One region of the Paenibacillus sp. S29 genome, then DNA from elsewhere that is predicted to be linked to it. Evidence: a T-box and tRNA genes for the amino acid it is inferred to sense, from the RefSeq annotation. Region 1 holds a T-box; the other regions hold tRNA genes.

Region 1 (6,712 bases):
ACATACTGGCTGCAATCCTCGGCGAACAAGGTCATACAAAAGCTTCGGCTTGATCTCTACGCTCACATCCAGCGGCTGCCAGTTTACTTTTTTGATAACTTGCCTGCAGGCAAAGTCGTATCCCGTGTTACGAATGACACTGAGGCAGTCAAAGATTTGTTTGTGGCTGTGCTCTCCAATTTCACTTCAGGGATTGTAACGATGGCAGGAGTATATGTTGCACTCTTTTTGCTGGACTTCAGACTGGGTCTTATCTCTCTGTTTATTGTACCGTTACTGATCTTGTGGATTGTATTGTATCGCAAGGTCGCCACCCGCTATAATACGATCATTCGGTCCAGACTCAGTGAAATTAATGCGATTATCAATGAATCGATTCAAGGGATGTCCATTATTCGCGTGTTCCGCCACCAGAAACAAACGCAGCAAGAGTTTGAAGAACTGAATGATGACTATATGAAGCATCAGAATAAAATGCTGAATTTGAACGCTTTCACTTCGCACAATTTAGTCAACGTGTTGAGAAATCTCGCCTTTGCCGTCGTGTTGTGGTATTTCGGATCTGAGGCGCTCGGAACTACAGGTAGTGCTGTTTCACTAGGCGTATTGTATGCCTTCGTCGATGTGCTGGGTCGACTGTTCCAACCTATGACGGGTATGGTCAACCAACTCGCCGTACTGGATACTTCCATCGTATCCTCAGGACGCGTATTTGAGTTGATGGACGAAACTGGAGAGCCGGTGACGGACGGCACGATGCCGCGCTACAAAGGCCAGGTAGAGTTTAACGACGTTTCCTTTGCCTACAAAAAGGATGATGTACTTAAACATATTTCCTTTACAGCACAGCCCGGGCAAACAGTTGCCCTTGTCGGACATACCGGATCAGGCAAAAGTTCGATTATCAACCTGCTATTCCGGTTCTATGATCCGCAAAAAGGAACGATCACCATTGACGGAACGTCTGTCAAAGACATCCCTAAGCAATGGCTTCGCCATCATATGGGTATTGTTCTTCAAGATCCATATTTGTTTACAGGTACGGTAGCCTCTAATGTCAGTCTCGAAGACAGCCGAATCACGAGAGAACAGGTGAATAAAGCGCTGCATGACGTTGGAGCCGACAAATTGCTGGCCCATTTGCCGCAAGGATTCGATGAGCCTGTTATTGAAAAAGGCAGCACCTTATCAGCCGGGCAACGCCAGCTTATTTCCTTCGCTCGTGCACTAGCCTTTGATCCCGCAATTTTAATTCTGGATGAAGCTACTGCCAATATTGACACCGAAACGGAAGCGCTCATCCAATCCGCTCTTGAGGTGCTCAAGAAGGGACGTACGACCTTTATCATTGCTCACCGTTTGTCCACCATTCGCAGTGCGGACCAAATTTTGGTGCTGCATCGGGGTGAAATTGTTGAACGGGGTAGCCATGATGAACTTATGGCCCAAGGCGGGCGTTACTTCCAAATGTATCAGCTCCAGTCGGGAACAGTTGCAACAGAATCAGATTCAATCTCTGCTACGCCTCCTGCGCAAGATGACTTGCTTACTGGCAAAGTCAGCATTTAAAGCTTGAATAGCCCAATTGCTTAGGGCTAACGATGAACATTTGGCATGAAAAAACCAGCGAGCCTCTCCTACACATTGGAGGCTCGCTGGTTTATTTTTATATAGGACATATGGCTTGTAATTTTATTTAGCTACAGACGTGCCTGTTCCTGTGGGTGGAAACACTGTTCCATCTACTGCTTTGAGCGTAACCTTATACTTGCTGTCTACCAACGTACTTGTGTGGGTATCCGTAATGACCTGAATATTCATTTCCCCTGGCTTTGGACTAGTCAGCTTGTAGTAAATTACTGCATTCGTATCATCTACGTAGTCGATGTGATCCACTTCAATGCCGTAACCTGGATTAGGTGCCTGCAGACGGGTGATTGTCACTTTGTTCTGCTGGTCATTTGTCTTCTCTATGCTCATACTAATATTATTTTGTTGAACCGGATCTACAGGCTCAGCCGGATTTTCAGGAGTAGCTTCAACCGTTTTATGACTTTGTACAAATTCGGATGCGTTATAGACCATTTCTGCTGCCTCCATCCGCGTTACTTTACGATCCGGGTTAAAGTTGCTCTGTTCGTCCAATTTTGCAATTTTGGTCAACAGCAGGAATTGAACTGCTGCGTTTGATTCCTGATCTAATTTTTTGCCATCCGCTACATTAACTAACATACGGACAGTTGGATATTCACCCGTTGCACTCACTGCTTTATACAGAATATTCGCAAATTGTTCTCTTGTCATACGGGTGCTTGGATCAATATCTGGTGACAAAGGAATTTGGTGTTGGGCCGCAATCCGATAGGACTGAGCATACCATGCGGAAGCCGGAATGTTTGCAAAGGAACCCGTTGTGAAATCAGGCATTACCTGAAGATCCATCGCACGAACAACCAAATGTACTCCTTGTGCATAGGTGAGCGTTTGATCCGGTGCAAATTTATCCTTGGTTATTCCTTGGATAATTCCTTTATCCTGAAGTGACTTTACGATCTTCTCCTGTTCAGCTCCCTTTATATCACGAAAAGCAGAAGCCGACGTAGCCACAGCCAATGAGCAGACGACAAGCAGGGCAACTGCCACGCTTTTATTTTTTTTCATGAGATACACCTCCATGTTTACTTTGCTTCTATACTTACCGACGCAATAAAAGCATCAAATGTTTCAAATATGCACAAATTGGTTGCAAAACAGTGGAATACCTGCGATTAGTGTAACCCGTCTAACTCTTTTCTGCTCACAATCTTTATACATACCCAAAAGTGCCTGTAACAGATTACCTTTTACAGTATCCCCTTGGAAGAACCGGATCTGGGTAGCAGTATCCCGCCGGCAAACCTCGCTCCCCTTTGTTCTCTTTGCTTACATCCGATTCGGTGCTTTCAGACCAAGAAGTTGCAGCGCGCATGCCAGAATATCCGCAGTTTGTTCCGCCAATTGAATACGCCAGCGTCCACCATCGACAATCCTTTCCTTGGCGTAAAAACGGTTGAACGCCTGGGCCGTATCCAGTGCAAATCTCGCAATAACCGAAGGCTCCAGTTGGCGAGCCGCACGTATCAGTTGTCCGTGATAACGATCCAACTGCTTAAGCAGCGCCCAACCTGCGTCACCAAACATTTCATCCGATATGTCATTCAAATCACGAGAATGGCTATCTTGGACAAGGGCGTTGTCGGTAGAATTAGTAATAACATCAACATCGGCGCGAGCATGAGCTTTCTCCAGAAGGCTGCGTATGCGCGCATGAGTATACTGCACATAAGGCCCGGTCTCACCTTCAAAGGTCAGCGCCTCCTCCAACGAAAAATCCACTTCATTCAGCCGGTTGTTTTTTAAGTCACCAAAAATAATCGCCCCAATACCAACGTCCTCTGCTACTGCCTGTTGTTCCTGCAAATCGGGATTCTTCTGAGTAATGATGGCTTGAGCACGGGCTATAGCTTCATCCAGCACCTCTTCCAGTTTGACAACTTTTCCACGTCTTGTAGACATTTTCTTACCCGCAAACCGCATTAATCCAAACGGCACATGCTCACACTGCTCCGCCCATGCCTCTCCTGCATGTTTCAGCACCGCAAACACCTGCTGGAAATGCAGCTTCTGTTCCCCACCAACGACGTACAGAAGCCGATCAGCCTTCATCACTTCATGACGATAAATCGCTGTTGCCAGATCACGTGTCGGATAAATGGTAGTCCCATCCTTTTTTAGAATAAGACATGGCGGCAGTTCCTCGTCTTCCAGACGAACTACGAGCGCGCCATCACTTTCCTCCAGCAATCCCTTTGCTCTTAATTGAGCAACAACTGCCTGCATCTTATCATTGTAAAAACTTTCTCCCAGCACATGGTCAAATGTAATGTTCAGGCGCTGGTACATACGATCAAATTCACCCAGACTGACTTCAACAAAAAACTCCCATAGTTGTTGAGCCTCAGCATCCCCATGCTCCAAACGTCGGAACCACTCGCGGCCTTCATCTTCCAAAGTTGGATCATGCTCGGCCTCCTGATGAAAACGCACATACAGTTTCAGCGATTCACCAATCGGATCATGTTGTAGCTGCTCCTCATTTCCCCATCTTTTATAGGCCGCAATTTGCTTGCCAAACTGTGTTCCCCAATCTCCAAGATGATTCACACTAATTGGGACATATCCGGTTTCACCAAGTATGCGATACAAGGCAGCACCAATAACAGTAGAGCGAAGATGACCAATACCAAACGGTTTGGCAATATTGGGCGAAGACATATCAATGACCACCCGCTGTCCGTGTCCGATATTGGGCCTGAGGAAATCAGCTTTGCTCAACTCAGCAAGCATAAGCGGAATATGAACCGATCGATCCAATGTTATATTTACGTAGGCACCCGATGCTGAAGCAGTTAAACCTTCTTCATGGCTCACTAGCTCCGCTAATTCCATTGCAATGTGCTGCGGAGACTTTCGAAACTTCTTAGCCAGCACAAAACAGGGAAACGCTACATCTCCCCATTCAGGCTGCGGAGGCACCTCGAATAAAGATAAAATTTCTTTTTCCTCCAAGCCCGTATGGGCCAATATCGCTTGAGCAGCAATCCTCACTAACATGATCTCTCTCCTTCTTTTTATAGAATCTAACAAAAAAAGCTCCCGCCTCTTGAAATAATTCAAGAGACGAGAACTTCAATATCCCCGCGGTACCACTCTTCGTAAATCGGTTGTGCAGCTAAAGATAACTTACACAAATCGCGATTTCACTCCAATGACTAATAACGGTGTCTGCCGGGCTGATCTACTAGAAATTCTGCTCGTTGGATCAACCGTCTCCCGGGTGCGCTTCACATCGGACCTCATACCGGCTTCCACCTCTTCCGGCTCGCTGTAATGATACGGCTCCGCTGCTACTCTCCCGTTCCATGACGTTAATTCCAATTATTATACAAACCTATTCAGTAGAAAGCAATCTTTTATTTCCTCTTCAGGCACTAGTTCCATATATGTAATTACACTGCCACCAATTGGCGGCATGCCTGAACGCAACGACGGCAGGCTTCTGCACAATGTTTGCAATGATCATGGGAATGCTTGCTGCATTCAGCAGCACATACCTCACAGGCCTTGGCGCACAGCTCACAGATTTGCTCGGCAAAATCCGTTCCGCGCTGCAGCATTTGAGCAGCAAATCCGCATATTTCTGCACATTCCCTACTCACTCGAATACATTCACGCAGCATAGCTAAATCATATTCCTTCAAACTCGCTACGTAACATACATTGCAAGCGTTCATACATTCCAGGCAAGCATCCACGCATTGTTGGTATGAATGATTCATATTACATTACCTCCCAGTTGTTGACCCTGCTGTACTATTACCCGCTGATCCTTGAGTTTAATCATTTGATGTGCGCGCTTACAATAAAATAAAAACAAAACAATCCCGACTTATGTAAGGAAGTGTACTATATTCCAGTATGTAAGTGCAAGGATATTAATCACATGGATTTTTAGCCCCTGTTTCTGACTTGCATACACTCAGTCATTGCTCTATTGTAAAAAGTGTATGTCTAACCATCGATCAAGGAGTGAACATTTTAATGAATATGTCTTCCGTAGAGGAGCATCGACAGGAATCCCCGCAACAGGTTAATTGCATGGTCGTGACTGTCTCGGACACACGTACCGTGGAAACAGATACCGGGGGACAACTGCTCATGGATCTACTAGAAACCAATGGATATAAGGTTGTTCGATATGTCATCGTCAAGGATGACTACGAAGGTATTCAGCAGTTAGTATCTGAAGCAGCGGCACAGAATGACATCGAGGCTGTACTTTTGACAGGCGGTACCGGTATTTCTCCACGTGATACTACATATGAAGCCGTCTCCTCTCTACTGGATAAGGAACTACCTGGCTTTGGGGAAATCTTCCGTTATTTAAGCTTTGCTGAGGACATTGGTTCAGCAGCTATATTAAGCCGGGCTGTAGCTGGTACTGTGGGTCGGACAGCTGTATTTTCTATGCCTGGCTCACGCGGAGCCGTTCGTTTGGCAATGGAACGCATTATTGTCCCTGAGCTACGACATGTGATGAGAGAAATTTATAAATAAGCTCCTATTTCCTACATGCCGCGACACAAAAAGGCACCCCATACATTCATGAGGTGCCTCTTCCAACTATTCTTTTTCTTCAACTTCGGGCTGCATATAGCTGTCGATCAGCTTTTGCTTCAGCTCCCATACCTTCTCGCTCAGATTTACACGATAAATTTCAGGGTTCAGCTTCCGCAAATATTCTGGCCAAAACAATTTCAACTGTGAAGTATGGTAGGCACGAATTTCATCCAGCTCAGGAAGCTCATATACCTTCTGTCCATTTATAAAAATAGGCTCAAGCATTGGCACGGCTTCATAATTTTCTACATACTTCTTCATATACGGATGTAAAGGGTTAAACAGCTTCAGGCGCTTACCATTACGCGGACGCTCTTCATCCGGGAAAGAAATATAATCGGCTACAGCTCTCCCTTTCTTCTTATCCACAATGCGATATACATCCTTCTTGCCTGGTGTGGATACTTTTTCTGGGTTACCCGAGATCTTAATCGTCGGCAACATTTCGCCATCCACTTCACGCTCAACCAGCTTGTACACCCCGCCAAGCGAA
Region 2 (6,712 bases), on a different contig from region 1:
TCCAGCCCGCCAGACAATAAGGTGCACACTGGAACATCCGAAATGAGCTGCCGCTCCACCGTATCCAGCAACAGTTCTCGTACCTTAAGTGCCGTTTCTTCGGTGTTATCCTCATGCGCAATGCTTTCCAGTGTCCAGTAGGCTTGGATGCGCACGCCGTCGCGGCTGTAGGTTAACGTATGTCCGGGGCGTAGCTCCTTCATAGACGAATAGACGCCGTGTCCGGGGGTACGTGCAGGCCCGATGATAAAAATTTCGGCCAATCCCTCGGCGTCCACTGCTGCCTCTACCGCTGGATGCTGGAGCAGTGCTTTGGGTTCTGAGCCAAATACGAATACTTCTTCGGTTTGGCTATAAAATAGCGGCTTCACTCCCAGCCGATCCCGTGCCAGAAATACCTGCTCCCGCTCGCTATCCCAGACCGCAAACGCAAAAATGCCGTTTAACCGATCCACACATTCAGGGCCCCATTCGATATAGGATTCGAGCAGCACCTCCGTGTCGCATTGTGTACGGAAAAAATGCCCGCGCTGTTGCAGCTCTTTTTTCAGCTCAGGCGCGTTATATATTTCCCCGTTATATACAATCGTATAAGTGATATCCTCCAGCTGCCGGATCATGGGCTGAGCACCATTTTCCGGGTCCATAACACTCAATCTTCGGTGTCCGAAGGCACACGGGTTGGATATCCAGGTACCCGCAGCATCCGGTCCGCGATCGGAGAGCGTTTGTGTCATATTCAGCAGCAGCTCAGATTGATGCATTAAGTCTCCGTTCCACTGTATGAAACCTGTAATTCCGCACATGTCTGTTCATCCTCTCTTTGTCGTGTTCATCCAGTGTTGGAATGAATCAAAACTAAATCCCCAGTTCATCAGTATATATGCCGAAAAGAAGCATAAAATGTCTGTCCGTTCCGAAAACTACAGATGGGGCAACCCGTCTACTCGCAAGGAAGGAGGGAGACCATGTACTACATCAAGGATGCCAAAATACGCCGCTTCACTGAACTTGACGGAGTGCGCTGCGCTGAGGTAGAGGTGCGGCCCGGTGCCGCAGATGACCCGGAACTGCTGGTCTATATTACGGCCAAGGATCAGACGGATGGTCAGCATGACTATGACATGGTACGGATCATCCGCAATGACGCCGATCTGGAGCTGGATTGGTACGACAATAATCTGCATTCGGCATTTGAGGAAGTGACAGACAAGGCCTTTACCGACTCTACACACATTACTGCCGGTGAGGAGCGAGAGAAGTTTAAAAAAGAATTGCTCTCCTATGGGCAGCTCAGCACAGAGTTTGCCAAGGAGTTCGGGGCATGAGGATATGGTGTGCTATGCCCCGGCTTTTGTTGATTTGGGCCCCGGCGCCATCGCCGGATCAGTGTGAAAGGAGGGGGAAATCATAGACGGCAAAGCGAATTATAAGAAAAACAAAGGCAGCAGTTATATTCATAACAATGAGTTCGCGGAAGAAGTGCTGGAGAAAAACGTAAGACATGAAGTACGGAGAAGTCCTAAACGCTTTGGGAATAAATAAGCAGCCATTGAACCAAATAGCAACAGCAACTCATCAAGAATGACCCTAAAGAAGCCTCCGTATCCCGCCAAATTAGCGGTATGTAGGAGGCTTCTTTTTGAACTAAGCCGCTTCACGCAGCGTCATAATCCCTTTATAGATGTTATAAACAAAAACCCCGAGATAAACCACTACGAATAGCAGTACAAACCCGATCACTGAACCTGCATGATTCGCCGTAATAATAAAATACACGAGCGGAATTGCCGCAATAATGGGGAAAATATGCGATAAAATAGCTTTTTTTGCATGTCCCTGAACATATTCGTCCCGTACTGCAATCCACACAATGACAGGCACTAGAAAAGGTGCGAAGAAAATGCTGAAATAACAAAGTGACGACAAAAGACCTCTCACGGCTTTACCCCTCCTTTATGCATGGTTCTTTGTACATAATACCCCGTTAGTGTCCAAATGATTCCTTTTGCAGCCCACTTCCCTACATCATGAAAAAATGCTTTTGACAGTTGCTCGAAATGTGATATAATAATCAATGCGCTGAATACATAAGGTTTTATTGATCAGCATCTTGTCCCAGTAGCTCAGCTGGATAGAGCAACGGCCTTCTAAGCCGTCGGTCGGGGGTTCGAATCCCTCCTGGGACGTCGAAGCGTTCAGATATGTAAAGTTTGAACGAAATTAAAAATGCTTCAAATCCTTGATATATAAGGGTTTGGGGCATTTTTTCTTTTATTGGGGTTACGATAGAAAACGTTAGAAAAAGGTGTGATTAATACACCTGTTTACTCAAATTATACACACGATTTTTACACGCTATATAAATGTTCAAAAATGTCTGTTGTTTTGAATCCTGTCCACGTAGCTCTTTCATAAGGTGGGCATATGTAGAGGTAGTGATATCTAATGAGGCGTGACCAAGCCGCTCCGAAACATACAGTAAACTAACACCTTTATATAGTAGCACGCCTGTTGAATAACCACAAAATGGTAGAAAAAAGATCGTCTTTTCTGTAGAATCGTTGGTACCATCCAAACGAATCCGTAAGAAGACGATCTCATGAAAAATTCTATCACGATTACATCTATCCTTCAATCCATGCTGACTCCTGAAGAAGTTCAAAGGGTTGTGAAGTTAATAGGTTATGAAGACAAAGCCCGCAAGTTTACGGTCTACCATTTACTCCAATACTGGTGCATGGCTGCGTTGGAACAATGGGGTAGCTATCGATCCAGCGTAGATTATGCGGCTCTCTGTGGCTTGCCCGTCATCCACTACTCACGCTTTTCAACCAAAGCCGCCGAAGTCCCGTTTTCCGTATTTAAGGAACTTTTCCATCTACTTGTTTGCAAATGTAACCGGGAAGCACGTCGGAAACTGACTTTCCCAAAAGAATTATTACTCATCGATTCAACCACGATGACGGTGGGAAAAACGCGTTTGCCTTGGGCTCCTTATCACGGGGAGCGTGCAGGTATTAAACTTCAAGTCGCTTTACGAGCAGAAAATGGGCAACCCTTCAGGTGGTCGAAACGCTGGGCTCCAAGCATGATGGCCCCATGAGTGAAGCGTTGGCTCAACCGGACTACATTTTGGTGATGGACCGTACTTATGGGAAACTGGAGCGTCTGGATCACTTCAAAACCCATGGACAATCGTTTGTCATTCGGCTTCGCGACAACGTCCATTTGGAAAAGCCTCATGCGCTACGTCGCCTTACGAAGCCAGATTCATCCGTCATTCGGGATATCACTTGCCAGTTGGGAACCCCTCAGTGTCGTTCCAGACAACGTCATCGTGTGGTGATGTTTCGGGATTTTGAAGGTCGGGAAATTCGGGTGGTTACCGATTTAATGCAGGTGACCGCAGAACAAATCGCACAGATCTATAAGGCTCGATGGCAGATTGAAGTCTTCTTTCGTTGGATCAAGCAACATTTGAATATTCCAACGCTGTTTGGTACGACTGAAAATGCGGTCTATGGGCAATTATTCTGTGCTCTAATCGTCTATGTCCTGCTCAATTGGCTATTTGTTGCTGCTCAGACTTCATGGCCCCAACATGCCGTTCATTCCTTTGCGCGATTTTCTCGTCTATTTCTTCTTCAAAACTACCTGTTGAATGGCTGATTCAGATTCGGCGCGTTCTTCTTCAGTGCACCTCTTGTTTCATGAATTGAGTTACTTATTTTGGTTATTCAACAGGCGTGGCAGAATCTAAAAGTATCTATAATCATAAAAGATTTATTCCACTTTTAGATAAGGATTGAGAAGACCATTTCAGCTAACTGCGGCTTTAGTTTAATAACAACTTCCATAAAAGAGCGCGATTCTATAATAAGGATCAGTTCGTTTTCATTAAAGGGCCATATTATATCTTTTAATTTAAGTGAAACTGCCTAAAAAGTATGTTAATATCGGATTTAACAGACAGACAAACTAGTATTTATAGAGGCGAAATTATGAGAAAATATAGAATATATCAAGTAGACTCATTTACAAAAAATAGATTTCATGGTAACCCTGCTGGGGTTGTTCCAAATGCAAATGGACTTACAGATGAGCAGATGCAGAGAATTGCAAGAGAATTAAATAATTCGGAAACTGCATTTATTTTTGAAACAGATTCTTCAAATTATGATGTTGAAGTAAGATTTTTTACTCCAACAACAGAGGTTCCAATTTGTGGTCATGCAACAGTAGCAGCACATTATATTTATGCAATTGAGAGAAAAGCTGAAACTGGAAGAATTATTCAAAAAACAAAAGCAGGTATATTGCCTGTTGATGTTATAAAGTATGAAGATGACTATTCTATTGTAATGACACAGGGAGAACCTTCTGTATCAGAGCCTTTAAATGATGAAATAAGAAGTCAGATTGCAAATGCGTTAGGTATTTCTTGTAAAGATATTTGCATGGAATATCCAGTTGCAATATCTTCAACAGGTCATTCTAAGGTAATGGTTCCGATTTACTCCAATGAAATACTACATAGTTTAAAACCTGATTTGCAGAAGCTTACAGAAATCAGCAAGCATATTGGATGTAATGGATATTATGTTTTTACATTAAATCCACAAGAGGATATATTGGTTCACGGAAGAATGTTTGCTCCTGCAATTGGAATAGCTGAAGACCCGGTGACAGGAAATGCAAACGGACCGCTTGGAGCCTATTTGGTACACTATAACATTTTGCAAAATGAGAATGAGCAGTCTTTTGATTTTGATATTTTACAAGGTGAGGCAATCAAAAGAGAGGGAACAATGCATGTTCATGTGAAAAAGGAACAGGGAAAACCCGTATTAGTTCAAATTACGGGGAAAGCGGTTATTGCTTTTTCAACGGAGATCATACTTTAAAAAAGTCTAACAAATTTATCAATAAGCTTAATGACGGATTGTCAAGCCAAGTACAAACCCAATAACACCAACGTCCCAGCAAGTACTCCTGGGACGTATAGCAAAGCTTCCTACATGTAGGAAGCTTCAGAGTGTCGAGAAAGTCCAGAGGACTTTTCGACACTTCTATTTTTATATGGGGAGACGCATCTTTTAAAACAAAAATCGATTTAAAACGATCTGAGGACCCTAGTTTTTAGACCACTAAGACAGTTTTAAACCCCCTGCAAAAAAACAGGGGGTTTCTCGACAGCCTGAAGCTTCCTACATGTAGGAAGCTTTTTTGTGTTCCAGCAGGATGATAGCGACCTACCTTTTTATACCGTCGCCTTCTCTTTATGAGCAAAGAACTGCGGCAGATGCTCTTTGTGTGCCTCCAGCAATTCATCCAGCACGGTTTGAGCAATATCCCCACTTGGTACGAGCGGATTCAGGGTGAAGGCTTGCAGTGCGGTTGCATAGTCACCGGTGACCGCCGCTTCAATCGTCAGCTCTTCCATTGCCTTCATTACTTGCAGCAAGCCCCGCTGTGCAGGTGGGAATTTGCCAAAGTTGACAGGTTCGGCACCATGGGCGCGAATGACACTGGTCACTTCGATGGCGCTATCATAAGGAACATCATCAATCGCACCATTGTTACGTGTACTAACGACCATCAATGTGCCTTTGTTGTTATAAATGGAATTAATGATCTCACAGGCTGCATCGCTGTAATGCGCACCACCGCGTTTGGATAATTCCTCTGGTTTGTAATCCAGATTCGGATCTTTATACAGTTCGAACAGACTTTCTTCCAGACGTTTGACCACTTGGCCCCGAGTTCCTTCGTTTTTGGCTTCCTCTAATTCTTCCTTGAGCATGTTATCCGTCATATAGTAATACCGATGGTAAGGACAAGGCAGCATTTTCAATTGACGAACTTGATCATACAGGAAGCGCATGTTCTTAATATTTTCAACGACTTTCTCTGGCTTTGCACCCGGAGCGTACAGTCCTTCAATAACTTGCTCTGTTAATTCGGCCCCTGTTTTGTCATAAACCTTGTGCCAATGAAGGTGGTTAATCCCTGCAAATTTAAAGAACAGCTCTTCTTCCGGTTTGTCCAGCACAGCTGATGCACTCTTGATCGCGCCGATTGGAACATTACATAATCCGATGACTTTATCCCACTGACCATAACGAAGCACGGCTTCGGTGACCATACCCGCAGGATTGGTAAAATTAATCAACCATGCATTCGGACATAGTTCTTTCATATCTTCCACAATACTGAGGATAACGGGTATGGTGCGAAACGCTTTGAACATTCCTCCGGCCCCATTGGTCTCCTGACCGATCATGCCATGTTTTAACGGAATACTTTCATCCTTAATCCGGGCTTCCAGCAAGCCTACCCGAAATTGGGTCGTTACAAAATCGGCGTCCTTCAACGCTTCCCGACGATCCAGCGTCAAATGTACCTCACAATCAATGCCTGCGGCCTTCACCATCCGTTTGGCCATAGCACCTACGATCTCCAATTTTTCACGTCCTGCCTCAATATCTACCAGCCACAATTCCCGAATGGGAAGCTCTGCATAACGTTTGATGAAGCCTTCTACTAGTTCTGGTGTATAGCTGGAGCCTCCGCCAATGGTTGCAATCTTTATGCCTTTTTTCATAGTTAGTGCCTCCTAAGTATGTTTTGTAAACCGCTTTCTTAAGCACAAATTCACTGTAACCCCTGTAATGCATTACAGGTCAAGCGCTTTTAAAAAACTTATTTT
Region 3 (6,712 bases), on a different contig from region 1:
GTAAATCGCATTGTCAATTGTGAAACGGCTAATTTGAACAAGACGATCGGAGCTGCTGTCCGGCAAATTGAGAATATTAAGTTGCTGGAGAGGGAAGTTGGTTTGGAGACCTTGCCGGATAAACTGCGAGAAGTGGCAGAAATTCGGCTCGCTCATCCCGATTTGAATTTGAAAGAAGTCGGGGAAATGCTCAAAGGGGTCGTGAGTAAATCGGGTGTAAATCATCGGCTTCGCAAAATTGATGAGATGGCTGACAAAATTAGGGGCGAAAATGGCCTGATTCCGTAAAAAGAGTGTCCATGGGGCTTTTAGCCCCGGTTTTTTTAGTTTTTTTTCTAGTGTCTGTCCCGGGTTAATGTTATAATGTGATAAATAAAATGGAGTAAGTAGTGTCCAGATTTATTTGATGAGGGGGTAAGCTGACATGTCAAAACATCCGGTAGTCGTACGCTTGAAAACAGGACTGCACGCCAGACCTGCTGCGTTGTTCGTACAGGAAGCGAATAAATATTCATCTGAGATTTTTGTGGAAAAAGAAGACAAAAAAGTTAATGCCAAGAGTATCATGGGTATTATGAGTCTTGCGATCAGTACAGGTACTGAAATCAATATTAGTGCTGAAGGTGCGGACGCCGAACAGGCTGTAAACGCTTTAGTAAGTCTGGTTAGTAAGGTAGAGCTGGAAAATCAATAAACAAAGATTTGCTTTGTAATATGGTGTATGCTCTTAGTGAAAAGCCCCTTTGGGGCTTTTTTTGTATCCAGAAAAAAGTCTTCGAACGCTCCTCCGTTAACTGTTCTATGTGTGGATTTGTTGAATATAGAGACTGTATTAAGTTCAAGTTATAAATAATTAAAATTTCCATGGTCATGCTCTGTTTCGGAAATATGTATGCTTGGCTGCAACCTTTTTCCGTCATTTCCGTCTGGAAGGTACAAACATTTACAAGAAAGAGGTTGAATTCAATGAGACTTTGGACAAAAACAGTAGCCACGGCAGTTCTCGCAGGAGCATTAATGGCAGGGGGAGTAGCAGGAGGATTATGGACAGGGGCAGATCGTGCTTATGCTGCGTCAACAGCTTCGACGGTAAACGGTGTAATTAATGTGACTGGAAGCGGGGAAGTATTGGCGAAGCCCGATATTGCTTATCTCTCTATCGGTGTACAATCGGAAGGGAATACGGCAGCGGCTGCTCAAAAAGCCAATGCTACAAAATTGAACAAGGTTACACAACTGCTGAAAGAAAAGTGGAGCATCAGCGCAGATGACATTCAGACCAGCCAGTTTTATGTACAGCCTAACTACACCTATAACGAAAAAGAAGGGCAGAAGCTCAAAGGCTACACTGCCAACCATACACTTTCCGTCAAATACCGCGATTTGGATAAAATTGGTCAGTTATTGGATGAGGCGACCAAGTCTGGAGCCAATAACGTAGATAATGTACGTTTTTCCGTGGAAGATCCTTCGACTTATGAAGAGGAAGCCATTACTAAGGCATTGGGAAGCGCACAATCTAAAGCCAGTGCTGTAGCTAAAGCAGCCAAACGCGGGTTAGGTGCCCTTGTGAGTGTGACGGTAGATGGCGGAGAAGCACAAGTCTTTACACAACGTGAAAATGCCATGTCAAAATCGCTCTTGGACGTAGCAGGTGGCGGGACAGAGATCCAATCGGGACAAGTAACAGTGAAAGTTCAGGTGTCGGCTCAGTACGAAATGAACTAATACAGATCATCAAACGAAGCCACAAGCGGCCTGCATCATGCGTAGGCTGGCTTGCTGGCTCTTTTTGTATATCGAAACCTTTTTGTAATGAGTCTGTCATAGCTAAGGGTTATTAGGTGTACATATTGAAATCGGAGAGTGTACAGATTGTAAACTACATACAATAGGGTATAGATATAATAAGAAAAGTAATTATCACACATACACAATACAGATCAATAACAGGAGGAATACTTAATATGAGTAAGCATGCGAAAAAATGGGGTTCAGCACTGCTGGCAGCTGGGATTTTAGCAGGAGTCGCAGCTGTTCCCGTTTCCTATATCCAGGCAGCATCGACCAAACAAGCGACAACACAGCAACCAGGAATCACCATCCAATGGAATGGTAAAACGTTGCCCGCTAAAGGTGTTCAAGTGAACGGGAGTACAATGATTCCGGTGGCCGCACTGCGTGACAGCCTGGGGATTCCAGTAAGCTATGATGCGAAAACAACGACATATACCGTAGGTAGCGGGTACAATAAACTTTACATTATGGCTTCTTCCTCGGATGCCTACGTCAACGTCAATGGAATCAATACACGTAGCATGGATGCCAAACAGATCGCTGGGAAGCTATACATTCCTATGAGTCTGCTGAAAGACTATCTAGGCATAGATGCTCAATGGAATGCTGCTCAGAAAACAGTAACGCTGAGTAAAAGCCAGCTAAATCCGATCACCATTGCGTCTCAAACACTTCCGGCTTCGAGTAATGCGAAGGTGTCCTACAAGATTAAGTACCCGCAAATCAGCGGCAGTCAGCTGAATCCTGAGGCTCAACAGGCCATTAACAATGTGCTTAAAAAGCATGCAGAGGGTATATTGGCAGCAGGTAAAAAGATGATGGCTGAGGGAGAGGCTACAACAGAAAGACCGTATGAGTTTGGAAACGATTTTGCGATTGCCTATAACAAAGATGGTATTCTGAGTGTGATTATGCAGGACTACTCGTATACGGGTGGCGCACATGGCATGACGGCACGTAAAGGATATACGTTCTCGCTCGCTGATGGTAAACTGCTGCAATTGTCTGACGTTTTGAAGGCAAATCCGAACTATAAAAAGTTCCTCAATGCTGATTTGAAGAAAAAAATCGATGCGCTTCAGGCTGGCGAAGGATTCGGCAAATTTAAAGAGCTGGCGGCAGATCAGAATTTTTATGTGACGAGCAGTGGAGTAACAATCGTGTTTGATTTGTATGATTATGCGCCATACGCGTATGGAATTCCGGAGTTTACCTACTCGTTCGGTCAATTGCTGCCTCAAGGCGGAAAGCCTTTTGCGGGACAGAATGAATAGTAGAAATAAACAAGTTCAATTGTCTATAACCTAAAAAAACAATAAAGCAAAAAAGCTGCCTACCGGATAAGAACATCCGGAGCAGCTTTTTCATTTACCAGTTAACGAGAGGTGAATTTCTTCCCTTATACACCTTCTGGAGAGGAGCTAGTTAGCACTTTATCAATAATACCGTATTCCTTGGCATCATCAGCAGACATGAAGTAGTCACGGTCTGTATCTTTTTCAATGCGCTCCAGTGGTTGGCCTGTGCGATCTGCGAGAATGCGGTTCAGTTTATCACGCATTTTCAGAATGCGGCGTGCGCGGATTTCAATATCCGTTGCCTGGCCTTGTGCACCACCCAGTGGTTGGTGAATCATAATTTCACTGTTTGGCAAAGCGAAACGTTTACCTTTGGCGCCTGCATTCAGCAAGAACGCGCCCATGGAAGCCGCCATACCTACGCAAATCGTAGATACGTCAGGTTTAATATACTGCATCGTATCGAAAATGGCCATACCAGCTGTAATGGAACCGCCAGGACTGTTAATATACAAGTGAATATCTTTTTCAGGATCTTCGGCAGCCAAAAACAGCATTTGCGCAATAATAGAGTTGGCTACAACGTCATTGACGTCCGAGCCTAACAAAATAATGCGATCCTTCAACAGTCTGGAATAAATGTCATAGGCGCGTTCGCCGCGGTTACTTTGTTCTACTACCATAGGAACATAGCTCACGTCAAAAAACCTCCCTTAAATATCGTTAGTGGATTTGGTGGACATGCCGATTACACGTCCCTTATTTATAAACTGTTACCGTATTAACCACATGATAAACAATTTCAAACAAAAAGTCAAAGAAAGTCAAACTAATGATTAAAAAAAAGAGCCCTCAGCGCTCTTATTGGTTAAAACATTATGTAGAAGCATTTATGCGTTCATTTAAAATGGCGCGCCCGCGAGGAATCGAACCTCGATCTCAGGCTCCGGAGGCCTACGTCATATCCGTTGGACCACGGGCGCATAGTTCAATCAATGCAAACAACTAACTAATTAAACAGCTAATTGGAAACAAAGATGATTATATGATATACAGCAGTGAATTGCAAGCTTTTATTAAATGCGCATATTCAGGCAAATGGTTGAGAAATATAGGTTCAGATAGACTTGCATGTGGAGCAAATATTGGTTAAGATATACGTGGGACTTAAAAAGTTATCCCGGGACGTTTTAAGACCAGTTAGAGATAAAGCATTAGAGACAGAACTTAGAAGTGTGCGGGAGTGGAAAGCATGCGAAAGATATTAGAAATACAGAAGCAGCTTCTGCCCGACCTCATGGATGTTTTGAAAAAAAGGTACACGATCCTGCATCAGATTATGCTGTCCGATGTTGTTGGACGCAGAACACTGGCAGCTTCACTGAACATGACTGAGCGCGTGTTGCGCGCCGAAACCGATCTTCTTAAAGCTCAAGGGCTAATTGAGATTGAGAGTGTGGGCATGAAGGTGAGCAAAGCAGGACTGGATCTGCTGGAACAGCTGGAGCCGATTGCGAACAACTTGTTCGGCCTGTCCCAATTGGAGGACCAGATTCGTCAAGCCTATGGTTTGAGGAAGGTGGTTGTCGTTCCAGGGGATTCGGATGCTTCTCCGTTAACAAAGCAGGAGCTGGGGCGCGCTGGAGCAAAAGCGTTGCTGAGTGTTATGGACGACGAGGATGTGGTCGCTGTAACAGGTGGCACGACGATTGCCGACGTGGCGGAACAACTGGCACTACCTTCTAATGGCCCACTTAAGGGTGGGTGGTTTGTACCGGCACGCGGGGGTTTGGGAGAAAGCATGGAAATGCAGGCCAACACAATTGCTTCCACAATGGCTCGCAAGGTAGGCGCTCAATACCGTCTGCTCCATGTACCGGATTTGCTCAGCAATCATGCTTACAACTCCTTGCTTGAAGATACGAACATTCAGGATATATTGAACCTGATTCGCGAGAGTCGTATCATCATTCACGGGATAGGCAACGCCATAGCGATGGCACATAGACGTAAACTTGATCCCGAAACCTTTGCTCAGATCAGCAGTGAGGGGGCCGTTGCCGAATCGTTTGGTTATTACTTTAACGAAGATGGCGTCGTTGTTCACAGAATGCTGACGCTTGGACTTCGATTAGAGGACATCAGGCGTACCGATACGGTTCTAGGCGTAGCTGGAGGCAAGAGCAAGGCGGCCGCTATTCATGCGGTACTGCGTTTCGGGCAAGAAGACATTCTAGTCACCGACGAAGGCGCTGCTGTCGAGATTGTAAGTCATTACTTAAATGGTTAAGATGGATTTATGAATGGTGTTGTCTTGACGGGCTTTCGGGTCTGTCTTGAATATATAAAACTAAACTAAACGAACTTTGGGAGGAACTCACTCATGACAGTTAAAGTTGGTATTAACGGTTTCGGACGTATTGGACGCCTTGCTTTCCGCCGGATTCAAAACGTGGAAGGTATTGAAGTAGTAGCAATCAATGACTTGACAGATTCCAAAATGTTGGCACATTTGTTGAAATATGATACAACACAAGGTAATTTCCAAGGACAAGTAGAAGTACATGACGGCTTCTTCAAAGTAAATGGTAAAGAAGTTAAAGTTTTGGCTAACCGCAACCCTGAAGAACTGCCTTGGGGAGACCTGGGTGTAGACATCGTTCTGGAATGCACAGGTTTCTTCACAACAAAAGAAGCTGCTGAGAAACATTTGAAAGGCGGCGCTAAAAAAGTTGTTATCTCCGCTCCAGCTACTGGCGACATGAAAACTGTCGTTTACAACGTAAACCATGAAATTCTGGACGGTACTGAAACTGTAATCTCCGGTGCTTCTTGCACAACTAACTGCCTGGCTCCTATGGCTAAAACACTGCAAGATAAATTTGGTATCGTTGAAGGTTTGATGACTACAATTCATGCTTACACTGGCGACCAAAACACTTTGGATGCTCCACATGCTAAAGGTGACTTCCGTCGTGCTCGTGCAGCAGCTGAAAACATCATTCCTAACACAACTGGTGCTGCTAAAGCAATCGGTTTGGTTATCCCTGAGTTGAAAGGTAAACTGGATGGCGCGGCTCAACGTGTTCCAGTACCTACAGGTTCCCTGACTGAGCTGGTAACAGTTCTGGAGAAAAACGTAACTGCTGAAGAAATCAACGCAGCGATGAAAGAAGCTTCCGATCCTGAAACTTATGGATACACTGAAGATCAAATCGTTTCTTCTGACATCAAAGGTCTCACTTTCGGTTCTTTGTTTGATGCAACTCAAACTAAAGTTCTGACTGTTGGCGACAAACAACTGGTGAAAACTGTAGCTTGGTATGACAATGAAATGTCCTACACTGCACAATTGATCCGCACGTTGGAATACTTCGCTAAACTGGCTAAATAAGAACAGTCTTATTGAGCAACATCATAGAGCGGAAACAGGTTATTGTTTCCGCTCTTTATATATCAAATGTGCCTTAAATTCCTGATTCGTAAAATTATAAGGGTGCGGAGGAATATGGAGATGAACAAAAAGAGCGTACGTGATATAGAACTGAATGGAAAACGGGTGTTTGTTCGTGTAGATTTTAACGTTCCGGTTGAGGACGGTAAAATTACGGATGACA

Evidence for each region. A T-box is a leader RNA that pairs with one kind of tRNA and senses whether it is charged. The one in region 1 lies ahead of argS (arginine--tRNA ligase), so its partner is inferred to be a tRNA-Arg.
Region 2: it has a tRNA-Arg gene. The T-box ahead of argS (arginine--tRNA ligase) is inferred to sense a tRNA for this amino acid. The anticodon was not compared.
Region 3: it has a tRNA-Arg gene. The T-box ahead of argS (arginine--tRNA ligase) is inferred to sense a tRNA for this amino acid. The anticodon was not compared.

What each region holds. Positions count from the first base shown of each region.
Region 1 is NZ_JBMOUI010000003.1:435,211-441,922, reverse strand. Features, by position in the region: gene ACL9RM_RS07525 (ABC transporter ATP-binding protein) at 1-1,569, shown strand, start outside; gene ACL9RM_RS07520 (S-layer homology domain-containing protein) at 1,693-2,661, opposite strand; gene argS (arginine--tRNA ligase) at 2,923-4,653, opposite strand; T-box leader at 4,713-4,971, opposite strand; gene ACL9RM_RS07510 (four-helix bundle copper-binding protein) at 5,049-5,378, opposite strand; gene ACL9RM_RS07505 (MogA/MoaB family molybdenum cofactor biosynthesis protein) at 5,641-6,156, shown strand; gene ACL9RM_RS07500 (nicotinate phosphoribosyltransferase) at 6,223-6,712, opposite strand, start outside.
Region 2 is NZ_JBMOUI010000007.1:95,274-101,985, reverse strand. Features, by position in the region: gene asnB (asparagine synthase (glutamine-hydrolyzing)) at 1-806, opposite strand, end outside; gene ACL9RM_RS13900 (hypothetical protein) at 969-1,328, shown strand; gene ACL9RM_RS13895 (DUF4870 domain-containing protein) at 1,648-1,941, opposite strand; tRNA gene ACL9RM_RS13890 (tRNA-Arg) at 2,116-2,189, shown strand; gene ACL9RM_RS13885 (hypothetical protein) at 2,603-3,106, shown strand; gene ACL9RM_RS13880 (IS4 family transposase) at 3,103-3,672, shown strand; gene ACL9RM_RS13875 (PhzF family isomerase) at 4,005-4,907, shown strand; gene ACL9RM_RS13870 (6-phospho-beta-glucosidase) at 5,264-6,607, opposite strand.
Region 3 is NZ_JBMOUI010000011.1:23,205-29,916, forward strand. Features, by position in the region: gene whiA (DNA-binding protein WhiA) at 1-288, shown strand, start outside; gene ACL9RM_RS18285 (HPr family phosphocarrier protein) at 425-694, shown strand; gene ACL9RM_RS18290 (SIMPL domain-containing protein) at 967-1,728, shown strand; gene ACL9RM_RS18295 (PdaC/SigV domain-containing protein) at 1,968-3,071, shown strand; gene clpP (ATP-dependent Clp endopeptidase proteolytic subunit ClpP) at 3,197-3,793, opposite strand; tRNA gene ACL9RM_RS18305 (tRNA-Arg) at 4,004-4,078, opposite strand; gene ACL9RM_RS18310 (sugar-binding transcriptional regulator) at 4,348-5,385, shown strand; gene gap (type I glyceraldehyde-3-phosphate dehydrogenase) at 5,479-6,489, shown strand; gene ACL9RM_RS18320 (phosphoglycerate kinase) at 6,610-6,712, shown strand, end outside.